One region of the Synechococcus sp. H60.2 genome, then DNA from elsewhere that is predicted to be linked to it. Evidence: riboswitches for the same ligand, from Rfam matches in the RefSeq annotation. Region 1 holds a riboswitch; the other holds the start of a gene.
The links. Region 1 has a riboswitch for cobalamin ahead of NW845_RS09620 (TonB-dependent receptor plug domain-containing protein). Riboswitches for the same ligand answer to the same signal wherever they lie in the genome.
Positions count from the first base shown of each region.

Region 2: another riboswitch for cobalamin. It lies ahead of metE (5-methyltetrahydropteroyltriglutamate--homocysteine S-methyltransferase); the one in region 1 lies ahead of NW845_RS09620 (TonB-dependent receptor plug domain-containing protein).

Region 1 is NZ_JANSIZ010000057.1:10,211-16,041, forward strand. It holds gene NW845_RS09610 ((2Fe-2S) ferredoxin domain-containing protein) at 1-451, opposite strand, end outside; gene NW845_RS09615 (DUF1636 domain-containing protein) at 461-871, opposite strand; gene NW845_RS09620 (TonB-dependent receptor plug domain-containing protein) at 961-2,907, opposite strand; cobalamin riboswitch at 2,947-3,088, opposite strand; gene NW845_RS09625 (DUF1565 domain-containing protein) at 3,180-5,000, opposite strand; gene NW845_RS09630 (pentapeptide repeat-containing protein) at 5,163-5,831, shown strand, end outside.
Region 2 is NZ_JANSIZ010000027.1:20,741-26,571, forward strand. It holds gene metE (5-methyltetrahydropteroyltriglutamate--homocysteine S-methyltransferase) at 1-2,092, opposite strand, end outside; cobalamin riboswitch at 2,521-2,726, opposite strand; tRNA gene NW845_RS06070 (tRNA-Arg) at 2,765-2,838, opposite strand; gene NW845_RS06075 (dihydroorotase) at 3,106-4,428, shown strand; gene NW845_RS06080 (SaoD/DsrE family protein) at 4,798-5,199, shown strand; gene clpB (ATP-dependent chaperone ClpB) at 5,205-5,831, opposite strand, start outside.

The DNA.
Region 1 (5,831 bases):
GCAAAAAGATCTGCAGCAGCGATTCCTCTGCCCCGTTCCAAAACTGGATCCCCCATTGGCGAGGCTGGCCCTGCGGATTGAGGCGGCGATAGAGGGCGGCGCGGCCGACCAATCTTTTGCGGCGCAGCTCAGGAGGAGTTCTGCGGTAGGGGCCGCCCTGGTGTTCCTCCAAACACAGATGCAAATGCCAAGTTTCCGTGGCCACGGTCAAGTAGCCGTCGTAGAGCACACAGAGAGTAGGGGGATCCTTGAAGGCCGCTTCCAGGACGCCACCCTCCACTACCTGGCCCACTTGGATCTCGGCCCAGCGCTCCTGAAAGAGCTCATAGAGCAGCGGCCCAAGACAGTCGATGTGAGCCGGGATCCCTTCGTAAACGGTTGTCCAGCCGGTGGGGGAAACCTCTTGCCAAGTTTGGTTTAGGGGTGGGACCCAGGGATTGAAAACAGCCATAGGTTGCTCCTATTGGATTGGCGGAATGCGGGCAATCACCCCCTTTTTGATGGGGCGCTCTGCCCAGGGCAGGATCCCATCGGGCTTTGTCAAATACAGCTCCGCCGTTTGCAAGATTGGCTCCACGTCTTTTGGATCGAGATCGCCAAAGACATAGGTCATCTTTCGGGGGGCTGCCAGCGCAACCACACAAGCGTGGCTGCAGCCGCTCATACAGGCAACTGGCTTCAGTTGCAGTTGGGGATTGAGCCTTTGGGATTGCAAGGCAGCTAGGAGCATTTCTCCCTTGCTGATCCCTTCTTTTTGGCCGTTGACCCAGCGAGATCCACAGGTGGTGCAAACCCAGAGGCAATGTTTAGACTCAGCTTGAGCCAAAGTTGTCGATGGAGAAATAGAGGGAAAGTTGGTCGCGCTCACCATAGAGTTGTATCCAAACTCCACTGCAAAGCAGACAATTCCACTAGGGCAGCTTGTTCTAGATAGTTAGCCAAAAATAGCCCGAGAGGATGCTAAAATTGCCCCCGCAAGCTCACCCTCAGCGTGCGGCCAACGCCGGGATAGCCGGGGAAAACTTCATACTGCTCATCCAGCAGGTTGTCGATCCCCAACTCTAGGCTCAGGGCCTCAGTCAACGGGATCCCTCCCCGCAAAGCCACGGTGGTATAGCCTGGCAGGGATTCCGTATTGGAGTTGTTGGTAAAAAAGCTCCCAATGTGATGGATCAAGATCGAGCCGTACCCGCCCTGCTCATAGCGATAGGTTAGGCCTAGGTTGAAGCTATCGGCTCCCACAAAGGCTAGCTGTTTGCCAACTGTGGCCGGGTTAAGTGCAGCGCGGATGATGGGATCATTGAGGGTGTAGTTGGCAAAAAGCGTCCAGTTTTCCCCCAAACGCAAATCCAAAGCCGCTTCCAGGCCGGTGTATTCGACCAGCCCAATATTCTCATAGGTTCCCTGGCGCGGCCCCAGGCTGACAAAGGTGATGCCATCGCGGATGCGGTTGTGGGCAAACGTTAGCCGCAGCAGGCCAAAATCTCCCAGGCTCTGATCCAAGCCAACGTCAAAGCTCTCCCCTCGCTCTGGGCGGAGATTGGGGTTGCCATCCACTTCAAAAAAGCCTCGCAGCCGAAAGAATAATTCCGAGATCAAGGGGGTGCGAAAGCTGCTGGCGTAGTTGGCTCTCAAGGTGGTGCCTTCCGCCACTGTCCAGCGGATCCCCACAGCCGGCGAGGTGGCCGAGCCATTGGCCAAACTGCTGAAGTCCTGGCGCATGCCCAGATCAAGGTGGAAGTTGGGATCCGGGCTGTAATCCAGGCGGGCAAACAGGGCGCCCTGGTTAACCGTATCGTCGTAGTTGATATTGGCAGAACCGTTGGCAAAGGAAAAAGTTGTATTGCGAGCTGAGATGGAGCGATAATCTACCCCCAAAGCTCCCTCTAGGTTTTCGCCGGCTTGCCAAGCATACTGCAGCTGGGATCCCCAGCCATTGCGCAGGATGACGTCGCGGGATCCCTGGCTTTGCGGAGCACTGAAACGGTAGTTGAGATCGTCAAAAAAGACTCTTGCCTGCAGGGATCCTGTTGCCTGAGTCCACAGCCAACTGAGATCCAGCAGCAGATCGTTGGTGTTTTGCTCTGCATCGGGAGAGGGAAATTCCACACTGCCGGGCACACGAAAGGCTTTATTGAGGTAGAGGGCGTTGGCTGTTAGGACTTGGTCTTTGGCCAGTTGCCAGGTAAGCTTGGCCTGCAAGTTGTGGTACTCCACCGCCGAGTTTTCCCGCTTGCCTGACTTGCCCAGCCGCTCAATTGCAAAGGGAAAGTCGTTGTTACTTTTCAGACGGCGATAGCTGAGCACCCAGCCCAGATCCTGGGCTTGGCCCCGACTTTGGATCCCTTGCTCATTGAGGCCGTAGCTGCCGACCGCCGCTTCCAGCACCGTCTCCGTTTCTGGCTGTGGCTCCACCGTAACGATGTTGATCACGCCGCCAACAGCATCCGAGCCATACAGAGTAGAGCCGCCACCGGGAGAGACTTCAATTCGCTCGACAATATCTGTGGTGAGTTGAGAGAGGTCAAACCCGCCAAAGAAGCCCAGATCGTTGAGGGGGCGGCCGTCCAAGAGCACCAACACCTGCGCCGTTCGCGCCCCTCGCATGAATTGAGAGCTAAGAGCTCCCAACTGAGTTCCCGCTGTGCCATCGCTGAGGATCCCAGGCAGATAGCGCAGGGCTTCTTGCACCGTCCTTGCCCCTTGCTCGCGCATCTGCTGGCGGGTGATGACATAGACTGGGCGCGAAGAGTCCCGCAGCAAGCCAGGGCGGCGAAACGGTGTGGTGACGGGTTGATTGAAAATCTCGGCACTAAGACTGGTGTCCAAGACCGCTTGCGCCCAGGCTGGGATCCCCAAACTCCAGCTCCCCAGCCCAAGGCTGAGACATACAACAATTGCTTTCATCCGGTTGCTCCTGCTTCCGTGCGACGCGGAAGAGCTAAGCTGTGAGCCAAAGCCGCAGGCGGGCATCCTGACTGAGGGCCTTAGCCCATCACAGTTGCGGCACAGCGCCGGATTTGCACCGGACTTTCCCCATTGCTTGCCCTGGCTGATCCCCAGAGCAACCTGACGGCACGGCTTTCTCCGCAGTCCTTTTGGAAAAAGCCGTGCTAGGCATCATACATTCCCTGCTGGGGAGTTCCTATCCTGCCGGGGGGGATCCCTGGGCAGTGAGGTCAACGGAAGATCATCTCCGCCACCGCGTCAAAGCCGGCGTCCAACAGGCGATCCAGGACCGACTGGGCTTGGCTGCGGTTGTCGTAGAGGCCGGCCTGCAGCACCCTCCTGCCGTTGAACACGGTCTCCACCGCCTCAGGGACGAGCTGCCGCAGCCGCTGCAAATCGTCGCTGCCCTTGGGGGTCACCAAGACGCGAAACTGGGTTGCCGCTCGCGTCAGCGGGACGGAGTCCTTGTCGGCAGCCTGAGCAGGAGAAGCTGGGGCCGAGCTTGAGGGTGCAGAGGAGGAGGTAGGAGGGTTTTCTCTGGCTTGGCGGCGGGCCGGCGGCGGCAGCAGGGTGGTGATGTCGGTAAGGGGAGCTGCAGAGGCCTGGCGGACAGGGGCGGCAGGAGCCGGCTCAACCGGCTGGGCAGGCGTAGTAGAGCCATCGGGGGTGAAGGGGACGGCAACAACCTCCTGGGGTTGCGTGCTTGACGGCTGGCTGGGGCCGCTGGGCAAAATACGCCCTCCCGAGCCCGCTGCAGGAGGGGGAAGGGGGGCCGTCGATTGCGGCACCGCCACCACCGGTAGGTTTGTGGAAGTTTCGGCTGGCTTGGCCACCGCCGGCTGGGGATCCCGGCTGGGAGCCGGGGGGGCGCTGGGCAGCGTCAGGCCGCCGGCAGCAATGGGTGGTGGGGCGCTGCTGGGCAGGGCAGCAACCGTGGTTTGGCCCGCTAGATCCAGCTCCCCTTTGGTTTTGCCCGCCAGTTGGTTGCCGTTGGCGTTGAGGCGCAGGCCGCGGGTGGCGTTGTGGATGTCGTACTGGCCGTTGCCCTCAAAAATGTTGTTGCCAGGATCCGAGGCCGTGCCCAGATCGGGCTGGGCGTTGGTGATAGCTGTCAGGCCAGTCTCCAGGTTGCGGGCAATGAGATTGTTGCGCAAGATGGGCCGGGCGCTGCCGCCAACCACAATGCCGGTGCGGTTTTGCAGGATGCGGTTGTTGCGCACCATCGGCGCCGAGCGCTGGTCGATGGTGAGGCCAAAGCCGGTCTCTTGGAAGAGGTTGTTGACAATGGTGGGCTGGGAGGTGCCCAAGACGGAGATGCCGTTGGCCCCATTTTTGTAGAAGCGGTTGCCCTCTATCCAGGGGTTGGAGGCGCCAGCAATGAAAATGCCGTCGTGGATGCTGCCCACAAAGCTATTGTTGAGAATGCGGGGGGAAGCCGATTCTATCCAGAGGGCATAGCCGCGCCGCCCCTGGTTGCGCAGGGTAACTCCGCGCACCTCTGAGCCGGTCTCGGCCAGCAGAGCAACATTTTGCCGGGCCAGGGTCGGGCTCATGTAGGTGCCGCCGCCATCGATCAGGTAGCCCTCCCCTAGGTTGGACTCGTCCCCGCGCAAGATAAGGCCAGCCTTGAGGCGGATGGGGAAGACTTCGCCGCTTTCTGCGCTGTAGATCCCCGGCAGAAGCTGGATAATGCTGCCCGCTGGCGCCCGTCCAATGGCATGGGTGATGGTCTTGAAGGGGTTGTTGCGGGATCCATCCCCTTGGGTATCGCTGCCGTTGGCGGCATCAACAAAAATGGCCGGGCGGTCGTCCGGCAGCGGTGGCGCCTGGGGCAGGGCCTGCTTCTCCAAAAGGCCAGTGTCCAGGGAAGTTTGCGCCCAACTGGGATCCCTTCCTGCCGCCAGCAGTAAGCTGGTGCTCAACAGCAGAGAGGCAGCCAGTCGTGCCAGGGTTGGGGAGCCATGGCGCTGCAACCACAAGTCAGGCAGGACTGCTGTAAATTGGTGTTCGCCGGATTTCTGCAGACGGATAAACGATAAGGAAGCGATCATAGGAGTCATCCTCACACCAGGCTGGGCCAGAGAAGGAAGGAGGGTCGAGGCTATCCTACCAAACCCAAGAGGTGGGATCCTGCCCTCTTCCCCAACTCCAAATACGGACTGACGCAGGCTTTTTTTGTAGATCCAACGCTACCCCTAGAGTATACCCTTGCCATGACCGAAGAAGCCCTTGCCCGCGAAGGCTCCTCCCAAGAGTTGCCGCTGGCTTCCCTCTCGTCTGGGCGCCCCCTGCTTAATCTGCTGCTGTTGGGGATCCCGGCGGGGCTGCTGGCGCTGGCGGGGTTGACAGGGCAGCCAGTTTTGGGCTGGGGGGCGGTGCTGGCTTGGCTGGGCTTGGCCGGCTGGTGGGGGCAGCCGCTCTGGGTGCAGATTGGGCGCGATCTCTGGCAGTGGCTAACTACGTGGCCCAGCCTGGGATGGGCGGCGGCAGCCCTCAGCTTGGCCGTGGCAGGGGCAGTGGTTTGGAGTGGGGCCCTCGCAGCCCTGCGATCCCTGAGCTGGGAGGCGATTGGGGCTTTGGGCGAGGTGTTTGGCGCTACCGGGCAGATCCTCATCGCCCTCCTGGCCGCCTATATTGCCTGGCGGCAGTACGTCATCTCCCGCGACCTCACCATCCAGCAGAACACCATTACCCAGCAGCAGACCATCGACGCCTACTTCGAGGGCATCTCCAACCTGGTTCTCTCCCCTGATGGGCAGTTGGACGACTGGCCCCTGGAGCGGGCCATCGCTGCCGGGCGCACGGCGGCGCTCCTCAACGGCGTGGATCGCTTCGGCAAAGCCAAGATTCTGCGCTTCCTCTCCACCGCCAACTTGCTCAGC
Region 2 (5,831 bases), on a different contig from region 1:
GTTGCTGGAGAATCTGCTCGGTGTCGGGCACCGCCGGGCTGTGGACGTCGTAAACGCCGTTGCCCACCTGGTGGCGATAGCCCGCTTGGGCGATCTGCAGCAAGGTTTTGTTGCTGCTGCGGCTGTTTTCGATCGAGAGAACGTCGGCGTCCAGCCGCTCGATGTGCTCGATGATGTCCCCGAACTCCGAGTAGCACATGTGAGTGTGGATCTGGGTTTCGGGCTTGGCGCCAGCGGTAGCCAGTCGGAAGGCCTCCACCGCCCAGCTTAAGTACTCCGGCCAGCGCTCTTTTTTCAAGGGTAGACCCTCCCGCAGCGCTGGCTCGTCCACCTGTACCATTACGGCTCCGGCAGCTTCTAAGTCGGCCACCTCTGCCCGCAGGGCCAAGGCAATTTGCAAGGCTTGCTCGCGGCGGGAAAGGTCAACGCGGGGGAAGGACCAGTTGAGCATGGTTACCGGCCCGGTGAGCATCCCCTTAACCGGCTTTTGGGTTAGAGATTGGGCCACCTTAAACTCCCGCACCGTCATGGGGCAAGGGCGAGACACATCGCCGTAGAGAATGGGGGGACGCACGCAGCGGCTGCCATAGCTCTGCACCCAGCCGTGCTCGGTAAAGGCAAAGCCCTGCAGTTGCTGGGCAAAGTATTCCACCATGTCGGTGCGCTCGAACTCGCCATGCACCAGCACATCCAGGCCAATTTCTTCTTGAATGCGGATGCACCTGGCAATTTCGGCGTCGATAGCGGCCTCGTATTCGGCCTGGGAGATCTCGCCCTTTTTGTACTTGACCCGCCACTGCCGGACTTCGGGGGTTTGGGGAAAAGAACCGATGGTGGTAGTGGGCAGCGGTGGCAGCTTGACCTGCCGGCCTATACGCTGCTCGTAGGGAAGGGAGCGCTGGAAGTCCTGCGCCGTCAGGTTGGCCAAGGCCTGGCGCACCGCAAGGTTGGGGGGATTGAAGTCCTGGAAGGCCTGCCACTGCTGTTCCAGCTTGTTCTGCTGGGCAGCGGTGTCTTCGCCGTTGAGGGTGCGAGCGAGCAGAACCACTTCGGCCAGCTTCTGCTCGGCAAAGCTGAGAACATTGCGCAAAGGCTCTGGCAGGTGGGTTTCCAGAGCAGCGTCGTGGGGCACAAACTGGAGCGAGCAAGAAGGCTGCACCCGCAGGTTGGGGGCTAGGGCTTGCAGCTCTTGCAGAGTGGCCAGAACGGCCTTGGGCTGGATCTGCCAGACATTGCGCCCGTCCACTACCCCCGCCCCTAGGATCTTATCGGCGGGGAAGCCGTGGGCTCTGACCAGTTCCAGGTTGTGGCCGCGGGTGAAGTCGAGGCTGAGGCCGGCTAGCGGCAGCTCCACCACCCAGGGGTAAGTCTCCCCCAAGTCGTCAAAGTAGGTAACCAAGTGGACAGGGATCCCCAACCGAGCCAGCCGGCGGTAGGTCTGCTCCACCGCTTCCCGGAGACTGTCGCCTTCGCTCGTCACCAAGATGGGCTCATGGACTTGCACTTCCCGGATTCCCAGTCGCTGCAGCTCCTGCAGCAGCTCCTCGTAGAGAGGAAGCAGCTTCTCCAGATCTCCCCGCAACTCGCCAGAGCGCTGGCTTAGAGCAAGAAGGGTAACCGGACTGAGGAGGACGGGGCTGGTGCGGTTTCCTAGGATCCCTTGCGCCCGCCGCACTGTGGCCAGGAAGTCATCGAAATGGGCCTGAGGGATCGCGTCGGCCTCAATTTCCGGCACCAGGTAGTGGTAGTTGGTGTCGAACCACTTGGTCATTTCCAAGGCGGGCAGGCCCTCCCGTCCCCGCGCCATGGCAAAGTAGCGCTCCAGGCCTGATAAGCTCTGAAACCGGGAGGGAATCAGCCCCAGCCAGGTGGCCCAGTCCAAAACATGGTCGTAGAGGGTTTGATCTCCTACTGCAATGTGGTCGATGCCAGCCTGAAGCTGTACCCCCCAGACCTGTGCCTCTAGCTCCTGGAGCGTTGCTGACAAGGCCTCCGCCTCCAGGGTGCCGCTCCAAAAGGCTTCCAGCGCTTTCTTCAGCTCGCGGCGCTTGCCCATGCGGGCATAGCCGAGGGTTTGGGTTTCGATGGCCATAAGGTACTGTCTCCTGAACTGAATTCGGTAATTGAGGTTGCCGCCAGTTGGCTTTGTACAGCCGGTTGTCATCCAACCTAGGCAGCAAGAAATGGCCGCCGACATGCCTATCGGTGGGATCCCGGCAGAAGGTTTTCTCTAGGCCAGGAAACCTGCTGTAGCTGTCAAGGCGTTCCTCAACCTATCGGCTGGCCCACTCGGCACAGGAGGGTGCTTAGAGGACTCTTTTGCGCAACCAAAGCAAGAAAACGTCCTCCAAGAGTTAGCTGCCCCTGAGCCAACTGCTTAGCTCTCTTGTCTGCGCTTTTGACTTAGTGCCTACGCTCCAAGAGCGTCGAAAATCCGTAAGCAGGCCGATGAAAAAACTTCGGGACGGGAACGGGCCAACGTCAAAATGGGAAGCATATCTGTACCTCGCAGATATGGTGAACTAGGGAAAAACCGCCGGCGGGCATTCTGACTTGCTCAGTTTTGGAGGGGCTGGCTTGCGTCGTCAAGGGCTTTTGCAACAACAACTAGGGATCCCCGATCCAAAACCGGCTCACAGCTGCGGGACAGCGGCAGATTCTCACTGCACTTTCCCCGTTGCCTCTGACGGCTGATCCCCGTCAGAACCGGCAGTAGACTACATCCTACCACCAGCTTGGAGGAGCTAGTAGCTACTCACTTAGACGGGACTGGGCGGATTTGAACCGCCGACCTAGCGCTTAGGAGGCGCTTGCTCTATCCATCTGAGCTACAGCCCCAGGCAAAGAGAGAATGGAGCAAGGGAAACTGGGCAACACCTACCGATCTTAGACCCCCCAACTTAGATTACCAGAAAGAGCCGTCTAGACCTTTGCCTGGAAGCCAGCCGCAGCCGTGGAGGGGATGTCAAGTCAAAGCCCTTTTGCGCTGTCGCGACAGCGCTGAGTCGGAAGTGAGGTGCCGGATTGGCGGCCAGTCTTCCAAGGTATTTTGATAAAGTATTCTGAATATTCTGGCTGGGAAATTAGCGTTGTCTCGGGGGCGCTTTGTCTGACAGTCTGCTGATCCGCAATGCGGAGCTATTGGTGCCGGAAGGGGATCCCTGGCTGGGAGATGTGCTGGTGCGGGAGGGGCGCATTGCCCAAATCGGCCAGAGTCTCTCGGCAGAAGGGGTGGCTAGGGTTATCGACGCGGAGGGCCATACCCTCATGCCGGGGGTGATCGACCCCCAGGTTCACTTTCGCGAGCCGGGCCGGGAGCACAAAGAAGACCTACAGACGGGATCCTGGGCCTGCGCTCGCGGTGGGGTAACCAGCTTTCTCGAGATGCCCAATACGGATCCGCTGACGATCGACCAGGCAACGCTGGATGACAAGTTGGCCCGGGCCGCCAGCAAGTGCGTGGTCAACTACGGCTTTTTCATCGGGGCCACCGCCGATAACCTCAAAGAGCTGCAAACAGTGCAAGGGGCTTGCGGCATCAAGATCTTCATGGGATCCATGCATGGCCCCTTGCTGGTGGATGACCAAGCGGCATTAGAGCGGATCTTTGCCGAGACGGATCCCAATTTTGTTATCGCCGTCCACGCTGAAGATCACTCGCGGATTCAAGCCCGGCGGGCCCTCTTTGCCGGACGTACAGATGTGGCGGTTCACTCCCTGATTCAGGATGAAGAAGCCGCGCTGATTGCCTCGCAACGGGCTTTGGACTTGGCCACCCGCTACCGCCACCGCCTGCACATTTTGCACCTCTCCACCGGCCTGGAGGTGGAGCTGCTGCGCCAGCACAAACCCGCCTGGGTTAGCGCCGAGGTCACCCCTCAGCACCTGCTGCTCAGCACCGCCGACTACGCCCGCCTGGGATCCCTCGTCCAGATGAACCCGCCGCTGCGGGATCCGGCTAACCTGAACCAGCTCTGGCAGGGGCTACACGACGGCATCCTTGATTGCATCGCCACCGACCATGCCCCCCACACCCTGGCCGAAAAGGCCCAGCCCTACCCCCACTCCCCCTCTGGCATGCCCGGTGTGGAGACGGCCTTGCCCCTGATGCTGACCGCAGCCCAGCAGGGCCGCTGTACCCTGCGCCAGGTGGTGCAGTGGATGTGCGAGGCGCCGGCCCGCCTCTACGGGATCCCCAACAAGGGGCGGCTGCAGGTGGGCTACGATGCCGATCTGGTATTGGTGGATCGCCACACGCCTCAGCCGGTGCGCCGGGAAGAGCTGCTCACCAAATGCGGCTGGAGCCCGTTTGAGGGCTGGGAGCTGGTGGGCTGGCCGCTGCTCACAATTGTGGGCGGGCAGATCGCCTTTCAAAACGGTCAGGTGGATCCCTCGGTGCGCGGCCAGGCACTAACCTTTCGGCGCTAGGGGGATCCCCTTCGAGGTTGCACCTTTCAAACCTTTCAAGATGGCGGTTGAACACTGAGCTGCTTCGGCTTCTCCCTGCCTAGGCAAGAGGAGCAGAGCTCCAGATCCCATCTCAGTTTATAGTCTTATAGTCATGCAATGAAGCGGTTCGTTACGTCGTTATTGCTACGCAACGCTGTCGCGAACGCGCCGCTCTAACTCCCCTCTCCCTCTGGGAGAGGGGCCGGGGGTGAGGGCTGGGAGAGGGGCTGGGGGCGAGGATAGTGGCGAGGAATGCTTGGGGAGTGTCTTACGCCCTTTCAGTAAGCTGTGCTACTTTGAAAGCGATAATCGATGATAATCAAGTTGGAAAACACCTAAGGAGCGGCCATGAAAGTTGCCTACGTCTTCATCACTCCTCGCGGCGGCACCTACAAGCTGGGCCAGATGATCCTGCCGCAGCTAGAAGCGGGGGTACACGGCGCGGAAGTGGTGGGCATGTTCTTTTTTGACGACAACTGCTTTGTCTTGCGGCAGGGGGATCCCATTGGCGAGCGCCTGGCCAAGATTGCCGAAGCGCAAAAGATTTTGCTGATGATGTGTGACCTGTGCGCCCTGGAGCGCAACCTGGCGGAAGGGGAACCCAAGTGGTGCGACTCAAAGGGCCAGGGGCGCAAGGAGCCGGGCTATTGTGTTCCCAAGAATGTGGTCAAAGGCGTGCAGGTGGGCTGCTTTCCCGACCTCTACGCGGCCTTAAAAGACAACCCACCTGACCAGGTAATTAGCCTCTAACCGACTTAGCTGACGGCTACGGCAGCAGGCGGCTCTTGGCTGGGCTGAGAGCCAATCTTGCGGAAGACCAGCCGCTCATTGGCCACATCCACCAGGATGCGGTCGCCGGGCAGGAACTCGTTTTCCAGCAGCTTGGTGGCGAGGGGGTTTTCGATCTCCCGCTGGATGACCCGCTTGAGGGGTCGGGCCCCAAACACGGGATCGTAGCCCAGCTCGGCCAGGTAGTCCTTGGCCTCTTCGGTGAGGACAATCTCAATCTGCTGATCCGCCAGCAACTGCTCCACCCGCCGCATCTGCAGGCTGACGATCTGGCGAATCTGCGCTTTGGTGAGGGCGTGGAAGATGATGAGTTCATCCACGCGGTTGAGGAACTCCGGCCGGAAGTGGTGCCGCAGCATAGCCAGCACCTGAGTTTTCATCTCCTCGTAGCGGCTTTCATCGCCCCCGATTTCCAGAATCAGCTCGCTGCCGATGTTGCTGGTCATGATGATGATGGTGTTCTTGAAGTCCACCGTCCGCCCCTGGGAGTCGGTGATGCGGCCATCGTCCAGCACCTGCAGCAGGATGTTGAAGACATCGGGGTGAGCTTTCTCCACCTCGTCAAAGAGCACCACCGAGTAGGGACGGCGCCG